3 regions of the Marinomonas maritima genome follow, and region 3 is predicted to be linked to each of the others. Evidence: predicted binding sites of a transcription regulator. Region 3 holds the regulator's gene; each other region holds the start of a gene.
What was found. Region 3 encodes PhoB, which activates phosphate uptake and scavenging genes when phosphate is short. Its sites were predicted from a motif close to TGTCATANNNNTGTCANA; they were not measured.

Region 1 (3,188 bases), on a different contig from region 3:
AGCAAAACAAAAACACCCAAGGCTATCGCCCGATGATGTCTCATGAATCAAAGAATACCGGGTCATCAAGCCTCGCGTTCAAAGCAGCACAAGACTTGATTTACAAAGGTGTTATTCAGCCTAACGGTTACACCGAGCCATTGCTTCATGCTTATCGCGTGCAGATGAAAGAAACGAGTTAAGCGAGCGAATTGAAAAAGTTTAAACATTTGAGCGTTACAAATTGATTAATTTAGACAACCTAAAAAGTGAGAAATGCTATGCAAACTTATAACAATAAAACCCAGCAAGCGAGTAATACAATCAATCAACAAGGCCCAACGTGGGCGGCAATGAACCCTGAGTTTGTGGCTAGAATGCAATTGCAAAACCGCTTTAATACGGGTTTAGATATCGCCAAATACACCGCTAAAATTATGCGTGAAGACATGGCTAGTTACGACAAAGACTCAGCAAATTACACTCAGTCTTTGGGTTGCTGGCATGGTTTTATCGGTCAACAGAAAATGATTTCGATTAAGAAACATTTTGGCACTACACGCAGTCGTTACTTGTACTTGTCAGGTTGGATGGTCGCGGCGATGCGCTCTGAATTTGGACCTTTGCCGGACCAGTCTATGCATGAAAAAACCTCAGTGCCAGCCTTGATCGAAGAATTATATACTTTCTTGAAGCAGGCCGATGCTCGTGAACTACAGCATCTATTCAAAGAAATGGATGACGCAAGAGAAGCAGGTGACCAAGTCCGCGAGCAAGCAGCGCAGAATAAAATTGATAACTTTGAAACGCACGTTGTACCTATAATCGCAGACATTGATGCCGGCTTTGGCAACGAAGAAGCCACTTATCTGTTGGCGAAAAAGATGATTGAAGCAGGCGCTTGCTGTATTCAGATCGAAAACCAAGTGTCGGACGCGAAACAATGCGGACATCAAGATGGTAAAGTAACCGTGCCCCACGAAGACTTTTTGGCGAAAATTAACGCAGTGCGTTATGCCTTTATGGAGCTGGGTGTAGACGATGGTGTCATCGTTGCGCGTACTGATTCTTTGGGTGCAGGTTTGACGCAAAAGATCCCAGTTTCACAAACGGCTGGTGATTTGGCTGAGCAATACAATGCTTTTATAGACGGTGAAGAAGTGACGTCTCTTGAGCAAATGAAATCTGGCGATATGGCGATCAAACTGGGCGATCGTTTGATTAAGCCAACTCGCTTAGCGAATGGTTTGGTGCGTTTTAAACCGAATACCGGTGAAGACCGCGTGGTATTGGATTGCATTACGTCTTTGCAAAACGGAGCAGACTTATTGTGGATCGAAACGGAAAAGCCACACATAGGCCAAATCGCGTCGATTGTGAATCGTATTCGTGACGTGATGCCAAATGCCAAATTGGTTTATAACAACAGCCCATCATTTAACTGGACGCTTAACTTCCGTCAGCAAGTGTTTGATGCATGGTTAGCGGAAGGCAAGGACGTAGCGCAATATCAACGTGAGAAATTGATGTCACAAGACTATGACGCCACACCATTGGCGGCCGAAGCAGATGAGCGCATTCGTTGTTTCCAAAAAGACGCCGCGGCGCAAGCGGGTATCTTCCATCATTTGATTACCTTGCCTACTTATCATACTGCGGCATTGTCTACGGATAATTTAGCGAAAGATTACTTTGGTGAAATGGGTATGTTGGGCTATGTAAAAGAAGTTCAGCGTAAAGAAATTCGTCAAGGCTTAGCCTGTGTGAAGCACCAAGACATGTCTGGATCAAACATGGGTGATGATCACAAAGAGTACTTTTCTGGAGCGCAAGCGCTTAAAGCGTCAGGCAAAGACAATACAATGAATCAATTCGCGGTCTGATTAAACGAATAATAATCTGATTGTATTGATATCAAAGGCCAGCAGTCTTCCCCCTGCTGGTCTTTTTTATTGGAAACGTTTTTTTAATTCGAGGTCATCAAACCGTCATGGCTAGCCTTTATCTTATGGTGAAAATAATCAAAGCACGGCAGTGCTATCACATTAATAGGGGTTGAAAATGACGGGTAAGATTTGGTTGGTTAGTTTGATTTCAATTGGTGTTTTATCGGGTTGTGCAAATAATGCAATGACGCAAGCGGCACCTAGTTTTGTGGATAATGTTTCGAAGCAGGGGAGTGAATTGCCTTATTCTGTATTGCGTGGGGACCTTATTGATAGCAAAACCAATCAGCCCTTTGACATTCGTAATGGTGGTTTTGGCTCTGCGATGACGGTGAATCCGAACCAATCGAATCAGTTTTACGCATTAACCGATCGTGGTCCAAACGCGAATTACACGGGCGAATACGGTAAAGGGAAAAGCTTCCCTGTAGCTTCTTATACGCCACGTATTGGTTTGTTCGAAGTAGAATCTGATGGCTCTATTTCTATGGTAAGAAGTATTTTACTCAAACGCCCAGAAGGCAGTTTAATCTCTGGTTTACCGAATACGTCTGCATTAGGTGGCACGGGTGAAACGCCGTATCATTCCAATGGACAACCCGTTTTAATGAATGACAGTAAACCTTATGACAAGGACACGAATCCTATTAAATTGGATGATTACGGTTTAGATGGTGAAGGTTTAGTCGCGCTAAAAGATGGTACATTTTGGGTGAGTGATGAGTATGGTCCCCATATTGTTCACTTTGATAGTAATGGCGTAGAAATCGGCCGAATTAACGCGTTTAAAAACGATACTCGCAATGTGTTCCATTTACCTGCCGTATTCCAACATCGTCGGGCGAATCGTGGAATGGAAGGTTTAGCCATTTCGCCAGATGAAACCACCTTGGTGGGTATTATGCAGTCGACCATGAAAAATCCAGATAAAGCGGCTCAAAAGGGCAACTTGACTCGTATCGTAACAGTGAACTTAACGGATGGTAATACTGAGCAATACTTATACCGCCAAGAAAAAGCCGAAAATGCAAATTCTGAGATTTCTACGTTGACCGCTAATCAATTTTTGGTCATTGAACGTGATGGCAGCTTCTTATTAGGTGGACCAAATGGTGAGTCTAAAGCCAACCCAAAGGCTCAGAAGCATGTGTATCGTATTGACTTAAGTACCGGTACACCGCTTTCTAGTGTTGCTTTATCGAGTTCTATCAAGCGAGATGAGAGTCACGGCTTGATGATTGATGGATTGACCTTAGAGCAATT
Region 2 (3,188 bases), on a different contig from region 3:
ACTCAAACCCGGCATTACACAACACAGATTCGCATTCGCTTAAATTTTTTTGAAACAACTCTCGTCCAAATGGAAATACTTCAACATTGCCATAAATACCGGGTTCAATGTCTTTACAGTGAAAGCGAAAATGATAGTTAGGAACGCCATCAAGCCAATCTAGTACCGCCTCACTGTTCTCAAAAGGTAGATAGACCAATACTTGATCAGGATCAGTGATATTTTTCATTTCTTGAGCATGAATAAGAGGAGGTAGAATAGGATAACCAAAGTGATGCCAATGAGCGCCTAGTTGCGTATCCGCCGGTGCAAAATTCGACATAATCCATTGTGCAATAAAATTCTTTTTATAACGCGGAATATCATATTTAAACGCATATTGATGACCAAAACCAATACAAGGCACACCCTGACGTTTAGCAGCCCATGCAACAATAGGCTCAAAATCAGTGATGACTAAATCATAACCTCTCGTATCCAGTGCCCGAATGTCTCGATACAGCATAAAAAAATGCGCATTCTTGCAGGTTGCATACAGATCTAACTGTCCATTTCGGGCCACAAAACTTAAGCCTTGAAACGTTCGATAGTCGCCAAATACCGCCATATCAAAATAGTCTTCCGGTGGACGACCGGAGAACACAAAGTCCACCCTAAAGCCTGCTGCATACATTTCTGCCGCCATGGCTCTTGCTCGGGTAATATGACCATTACCGGTACCTTGAACGCCATAAAGAATTTTCATACTAAAACGCCTATTGCCACTGCAGCGCAAGCGCTGCCTAATAAAGCACCAATCACCGTATCCGTAGGAAAATGCACACCTAGAAAGATACGCGATAAAGCGACATTAGCAGCCCAGAAATACAACATCACATTCAAGCTTGGAAACCACTCACTCAAACAGAACGCAATAAAAAATGCGCCTGATGTATGGCCTGAAGGAAAAGAGAATTGATCAGATGGAATAATAAAACTACTGAAGTCATCTAACGCATCGGCAGGACGATGACGCTTAAAACCTCGCTTTAAAATAAAATATACGGCGCGCTCAATCAAAAAACCAAAGGCTAATACACAAACTAATGTCTCAAATCCTGCCAGCCAAACCAGTGCAGCAACCAAAGCATACATAGGGCCATCCGCTGAAAACGATATAGCGCGCCCTATCTGGGTTAACTTAGCTCTATGTTTGCGTGCCATACACCAATAAAAAGTCTGTACATCAAATGCATGAATGTTTTGGAGTATATTCATTTTGTCACCTCACTGATTTTGTCTTACTTTCAACATAGACCAGTAAAATGTCAGTTCCGTGGCACTTAGATGACAACTTAATGACACCCTTACACGGTAAAACGCAGACAAAAAAATACCTCGTAATGACGAGGCATTTTTTAAATTTTAACCAAATTAATTACTTCATATCATTCATTTTATGAAACAACGCAATCATCGCTTCAGGCTTAACTTTTTTATTGCTGCTGTTCAAAGCATACACAACGGTCTCGCCTTTTGGCCCAGATCCGATATCCGTATAACGCAGAGGCACTTCACCAACAATCCGCGCGCTATTCATTTCTTGTAAGGACCCAAAAACATAAATTCGGCCATCTATTCGCATTTCACCATAAAAAGGTGTCGCCGCGTCTAATGCACCATCGTACATATCAACTGAGGCAATGCCCGACATTTTCTTTTTATCCGCATTCGTTAAACCAAATACAATCGTTTCACCCTTTGGGCCTGCACCAATACGAACTTTGCGATATGAAGTTTCGCCAACTTGTAGAAATTCTTCATAGACAGCACGATCATCAAAAATATAAATCCGTCCATCATGATGAACCTCGTACAAGTCTTCGTTATTCAAAGACGCAGCTTCAGCCATCGGCTTTGCCTCATCTTTTTTAACCATTTCACCACCACAGGCGGTTAGTAATGTAAGCGCGACTAAACTTGTTACAACAGGTAAAAATGTCAATTTCATGGTGTAGCTCCTAAGTTAGATTGATACCCACCTTAAAAGCAAAAAATGACGAAATAATGACAATTTAATGACACTATAAATTCTATGGACACGATAAAGCCTTCGAACTACAGCCAGTTAGTCAGCATAATCCCGATACCAAGTGATTGTGTTTGATGGTTGTAGTCCAATAGAGATTGTCCATAACCATTAAAATATTGGATGTAACCACGTGTTTTTCCCCATAGGGGAAAATTAAAACCAACCTGAAGTGCGCCCCTATTATCAGACGACTTAAGGTTATTTCGCAGCATGATATCAATGCTGTAGTCATCAATAACATGTATCACATTCAACTCTCCATAACCGAAATACTTTTCGATATTAGGATTGTCATCTACTTTTGAACTTTCAGAAATTCGATACCAAGGCTTAAAAGAGAATGCGGTATCACCTGCCTCAAACAAAAAATCTACATAGAATCGATTCCAAGAGCGTGATAAATCCCCAGACTGGCCATTAGATTGGTGATTAAAGCCGTATGAAACGTATTCCGGTTTAATGCCCAAAAAGCCATGTTTCGGCTTCGTAACGATAAAGACTTCAGGTTCATGATTGGTATCACGAAAAGGCGCAGAAATATTGCTGTTATATGCCTGCCAATAGGCTTGCTGAGTATAGGCAAACCATAAACTGCTATTTCGCCCAACTACGTCATAAGCAACGGGGAACTTCACACTCAGTTGAAATTTAAATTCAACGCTTTGCAAACTTTCCGAGTCACTGTCTTCACCTAAAAAAGCACGATCATTTGGATTGGAGGTATACGCAAACGGTAAAAAATAATTCGGCTTATGAGGTGTCATAACAAACGGATTATTTACCGTGGCCGTTTCTCTGTCTTCCCTCTGTTGAAATAACCCATTGGCCTCTTTAGCACGTTTTGCAATCGATTCTGGCACTTCTGGCTCTTCAGGTGAGTAAGGCTCATCCTTTTCCTCCACCGCAACGAGCACGTTATCAGCCTCCGCCTTTGACCTATCGTCTACTTCAGAAGATTCAACTTGAGCCCAAAGCAAACTTGGAAGAAACAACATTGAGCACATGATAACTTTCATTATGTAAAACCTTTTTTGACGAGAGTATTTGCCATGACTATTCAGAATGAACCACTTTTTTAGCGTAGGTATCACGATCCATATCACACACTTCAACTGAA
Region 3 (3,188 bases):
AATTAACGAGATTTAACCGCCCTATTGGTTCATTTTTATTAATGTGGCCGACGTTGTGGGCATTATGGCTTGCCGCTGATGGCATGCCTGAGTGGCATCTGCTCATCATTTTTATATTGGGCGTTTTTAGCATGCGTTCAGCGGGTTGTGTAATCAATGATTACGCCGATAGAAAAGTCGATGGAAGCGTTGATCGCACAAAGAATCGGCCTTTACCCTCTGGTCGTGTGTCAGAAAAAGAAGCCCTTTTACTCTTTTCCGCACTCTGCGTACTGAGTTTTATTTTGGTACTGTTTACCGATTTACAGACCATATTGCTGTCATTCGTCGGCTTAGGGCTGGCTGCTCTGTACCCTTTTATGAAGCGATACACTCATCTGCCACAACTTTTTCTTGGATTGGCTTTTTCTTGGGCTATCCCTATGGCATACAGTGCGCAAGGCGGTGATTTAACCAACCCAGAATTATGGATGTTATTCGTAGCAAACTGCTTTTGGACGATTGCATACGATACGTATTATGCAATAACTGATCGTCCAGATGACCTCAAAATTGGCGTGAAATCTACTGCTATATTATTTGCAGAATACGACTTGTTCGTCATTCTTTGTTTGCAAGGGTTAACCCTGTCCTTATTAACATGGATTGGCTTACTCGCAGGACTGAGTTGGCCCTATTTTGTGTCTTTGCTAGTTTGTGTAGTACTCTTTTATTTGCAGTTTAAACAAGCAAAAAATCGCGATAGACAAGCCTGTTTTCGCTCTTTTTTAGACAATAATCGCGTTGGCTTCTGTGTTTTCATCGGCCTAACAGTAAACTATTTTTTGTAATATATGGCAAAGTTGTGACATTTTAACCAAACTGTCACATTAGGCCGCTTTAATGAAACCGTTCCTGAGATGAGGATAAATCCTGTGACCGGTAAAAAAGTATTAATTATTGATGACGAGTCGTCTATACGCGAAATGATCGCTATAGCACTCGAAATGGCGGGCTACGAATATTTAGAAGCTGAAAACATTCAGCAAGCCCATGAAATCATTGTCGATCATCGACCAGATCTTATTTTGGTCGATTGGATGATGCCTGGTGGTAGCGGTATTGAACTGACTCGCCGACTCAAAAAAGACAGCACAACCGCTGAAATTCCAGTCATTATGCTGACCGCAAAAAGTGAAGAAGACAATAAAATCCAAGGTCTAGAAGTAGGTGCTGATGACTACATCACCAAACCTTTCTCACCACGTGAGCTGGTTGCGCGACTCAAGGCTGTATTACGACGAGCGACACCTCAAGGCGTTGATGAGCCTATCGAAATAGAAGGCTTGATCCTTGATCCGATCAGCCAACGAGTCACTATTGGTACTCGCCCATTAGAAATGGGGCCAACAGAGTATCGCTTATTAAAATTTTTGATGACCCACCAAGAACGTGCTTATTCAAGAGCTCAGCTGTTGGATCAAGTATGGGGTGGCAATGTCTACGTTGAAGAGCGTACGGTTGATGTTCATATACGTCGCTTACGAAAAGCCATTGGTAGCACTCACGATTCCTTGATACAAACAGTACGAGGTACTGGCTACCGCTTCTCAGCAAAAAGGCCCCTATGAAAACGATTTGGCGAAACACCATTATTACTTGGTTAGCAGGTCTCGCGGCTTGTGTTGTGATAGGCCTTATTATTGGGCAATTGTTAGGTGTTTTACTGCTGTACGTATTGGGGTCTTTATACTGGCAGCTGTATCAACTGTATCAATTTCATTATTGGTTACGCCATTCTGGTCGCGCAGCGCCACCAGAAGCCAGCGGCATTTGGGGCGAAGTCTTTGATGCCGTATATCGTTTGCATAAAAAACAGCGCAAGTCCAAGCGCCGTATGCGCCAAGCACTAACGCGAATAGAAAGCTCCACAACCGCCTTAAAAGAAGGCGTTATCATGGCCGACAACCAAGGCAATTTAGAGTGGTGGAATAACTCTGCAGCACACTTTCTTGGCCTGATGCGCCCAGTAGATCGCGGCCAAGTAATCACTAATATTGTCCGTAGTCCTGAGTTTTTCCGTTATTTCAGCCAAAAGCGATTTGGCGAACCCTTGATTATCAAATCTCCAGCGAAAGACGGCGTCTATTTGGAAATTCAAACCACTTTGTACGATAAGAACGATCACCTGATTTTTGTACGTGACGTGACCCGCTTACATTTACTGGAACAAATGCGCAAAGACTTTGTTGCCAACGCCTCCCATGAATTAAAAACGCCACTCACCGTCATAAAAGGCTATTTAGAAACGCTCGACATGTTTAAAGACAGTCTGCCGAAAAGCATGCAGAAAGGCATTGTGAATATGTCTGAGCAATCTGAACGGATGGAGCAACTGATTGAAGATCTCTTACTGTTGTCTCGTTTAGAAAGCGACGACAAGCGCGAAGAAAACCAGTGGCACAGGGTCTCAGACTTAGTACAGTCCGTTACCAACGCCACAGAAGCCATCTTGAACGCAAAGCATACGCTGATAGTCAATATCCCTGAGGAAGCCCGTCTGTACGGCTCCTATAAAGAGCTATACAGTGCCTTCTCGAACCTTATCGTCAATGCCATTAAATATTCACCGGATGGCGGCGATATCACGATTAAGTGGGAATCGAGTGAATTCAACGGCGTTTTTTCAGTCAAAGATTCTGGACTAGGTATCGATCCAAGATACATTCCACGCTTAACAGAGCGTTTTTTCAGAGTGGATAAGGGTCGAGGATCAAAGACAGGCGGCACGGGTCTTGGATTGGCAATCGTAAAACATGTTTTATTACACCATGACGCCAAACTGCAAATACGCAGTGAGCCCGGTCAAGGAAGCACTTTTTCCTGTCATTTTCCCGCCAGTAGAACACGCACGGACAATATTCCCGCCATCACATCCCACAATGAAATACCTTCAAATGCTCAAGAATAAAATATGACCCCCTCCCCTTATTAAGGGGAGAGATACAAGGGTTAGGGTGGGGTTATAAACTGTCAAATAACTGCTTTATAAACGCTTCTTTCTCACTGTCTTGATCGATCAAACTCAATATCACAGTCAAAAACGTGGAATCGTGTTTTTTCTCTGTCGTGGCAACCGATTGTATGTAGTAGTTAAGCCTATTTATCTTTCCGCCAAATTCCAAATCTAATACCGCTTGCCCCAGCAC

Region 1: the regulator PhoB is predicted to act here: its motif matches at 1,955-1,972, upstream of M3I01_RS03580 (esterase-like activity of phytase family protein).
Region 2: the regulator PhoB is predicted to act here: its motif matches at 1,326-1,343, upstream of M3I01_RS12200 (phosphatase PAP2 family protein).

Annotation. Positions count from the first base shown of each region.
Region 1 covers NZ_JAMZEG020000001.1:730,408-733,595, forward strand. Annotated here, with positions in the region: gene M3I01_RS03570 (malate synthase G) at 1-182, shown strand, start outside; gene M3I01_RS03575 (isocitrate lyase) at 261-1,862, shown strand; gene M3I01_RS03580 (esterase-like activity of phytase family protein) at 2,041-3,188, shown strand, end outside.
Region 2 covers NZ_JAMZEG020000003.1:28,556-31,743, forward strand. Annotated here, with positions in the region: gene M3I01_RS12195 (MJ1255/VC2487 family glycosyltransferase) at 1-745, opposite strand, end outside; gene M3I01_RS12200 (phosphatase PAP2 family protein) at 742-1,257, opposite strand; gene M3I01_RS12205 (hypothetical protein) at 1,418-1,990, opposite strand; gene M3I01_RS12210 (phospholipase A) at 2,098-3,087, opposite strand; gene M3I01_RS12215 (5-carboxymethyl-2-hydroxymuconate Delta-isomerase) at 3,125-3,188, opposite strand, start outside.
Region 3 covers NZ_JAMZEG020000004.1:415,711-418,898, forward strand. Annotated here, with positions in the region: gene ubiA (4-hydroxybenzoate octaprenyltransferase) at 1-830, shown strand, start outside; gene phoB (phosphate regulon transcriptional regulator PhoB) at 915-1,610, shown strand; gene phoR (phosphate regulon sensor histidine kinase PhoR) at 1,607-2,950, shown strand; gene M3I01_RS17090 (response regulator) at 3,003-3,188, opposite strand, start outside.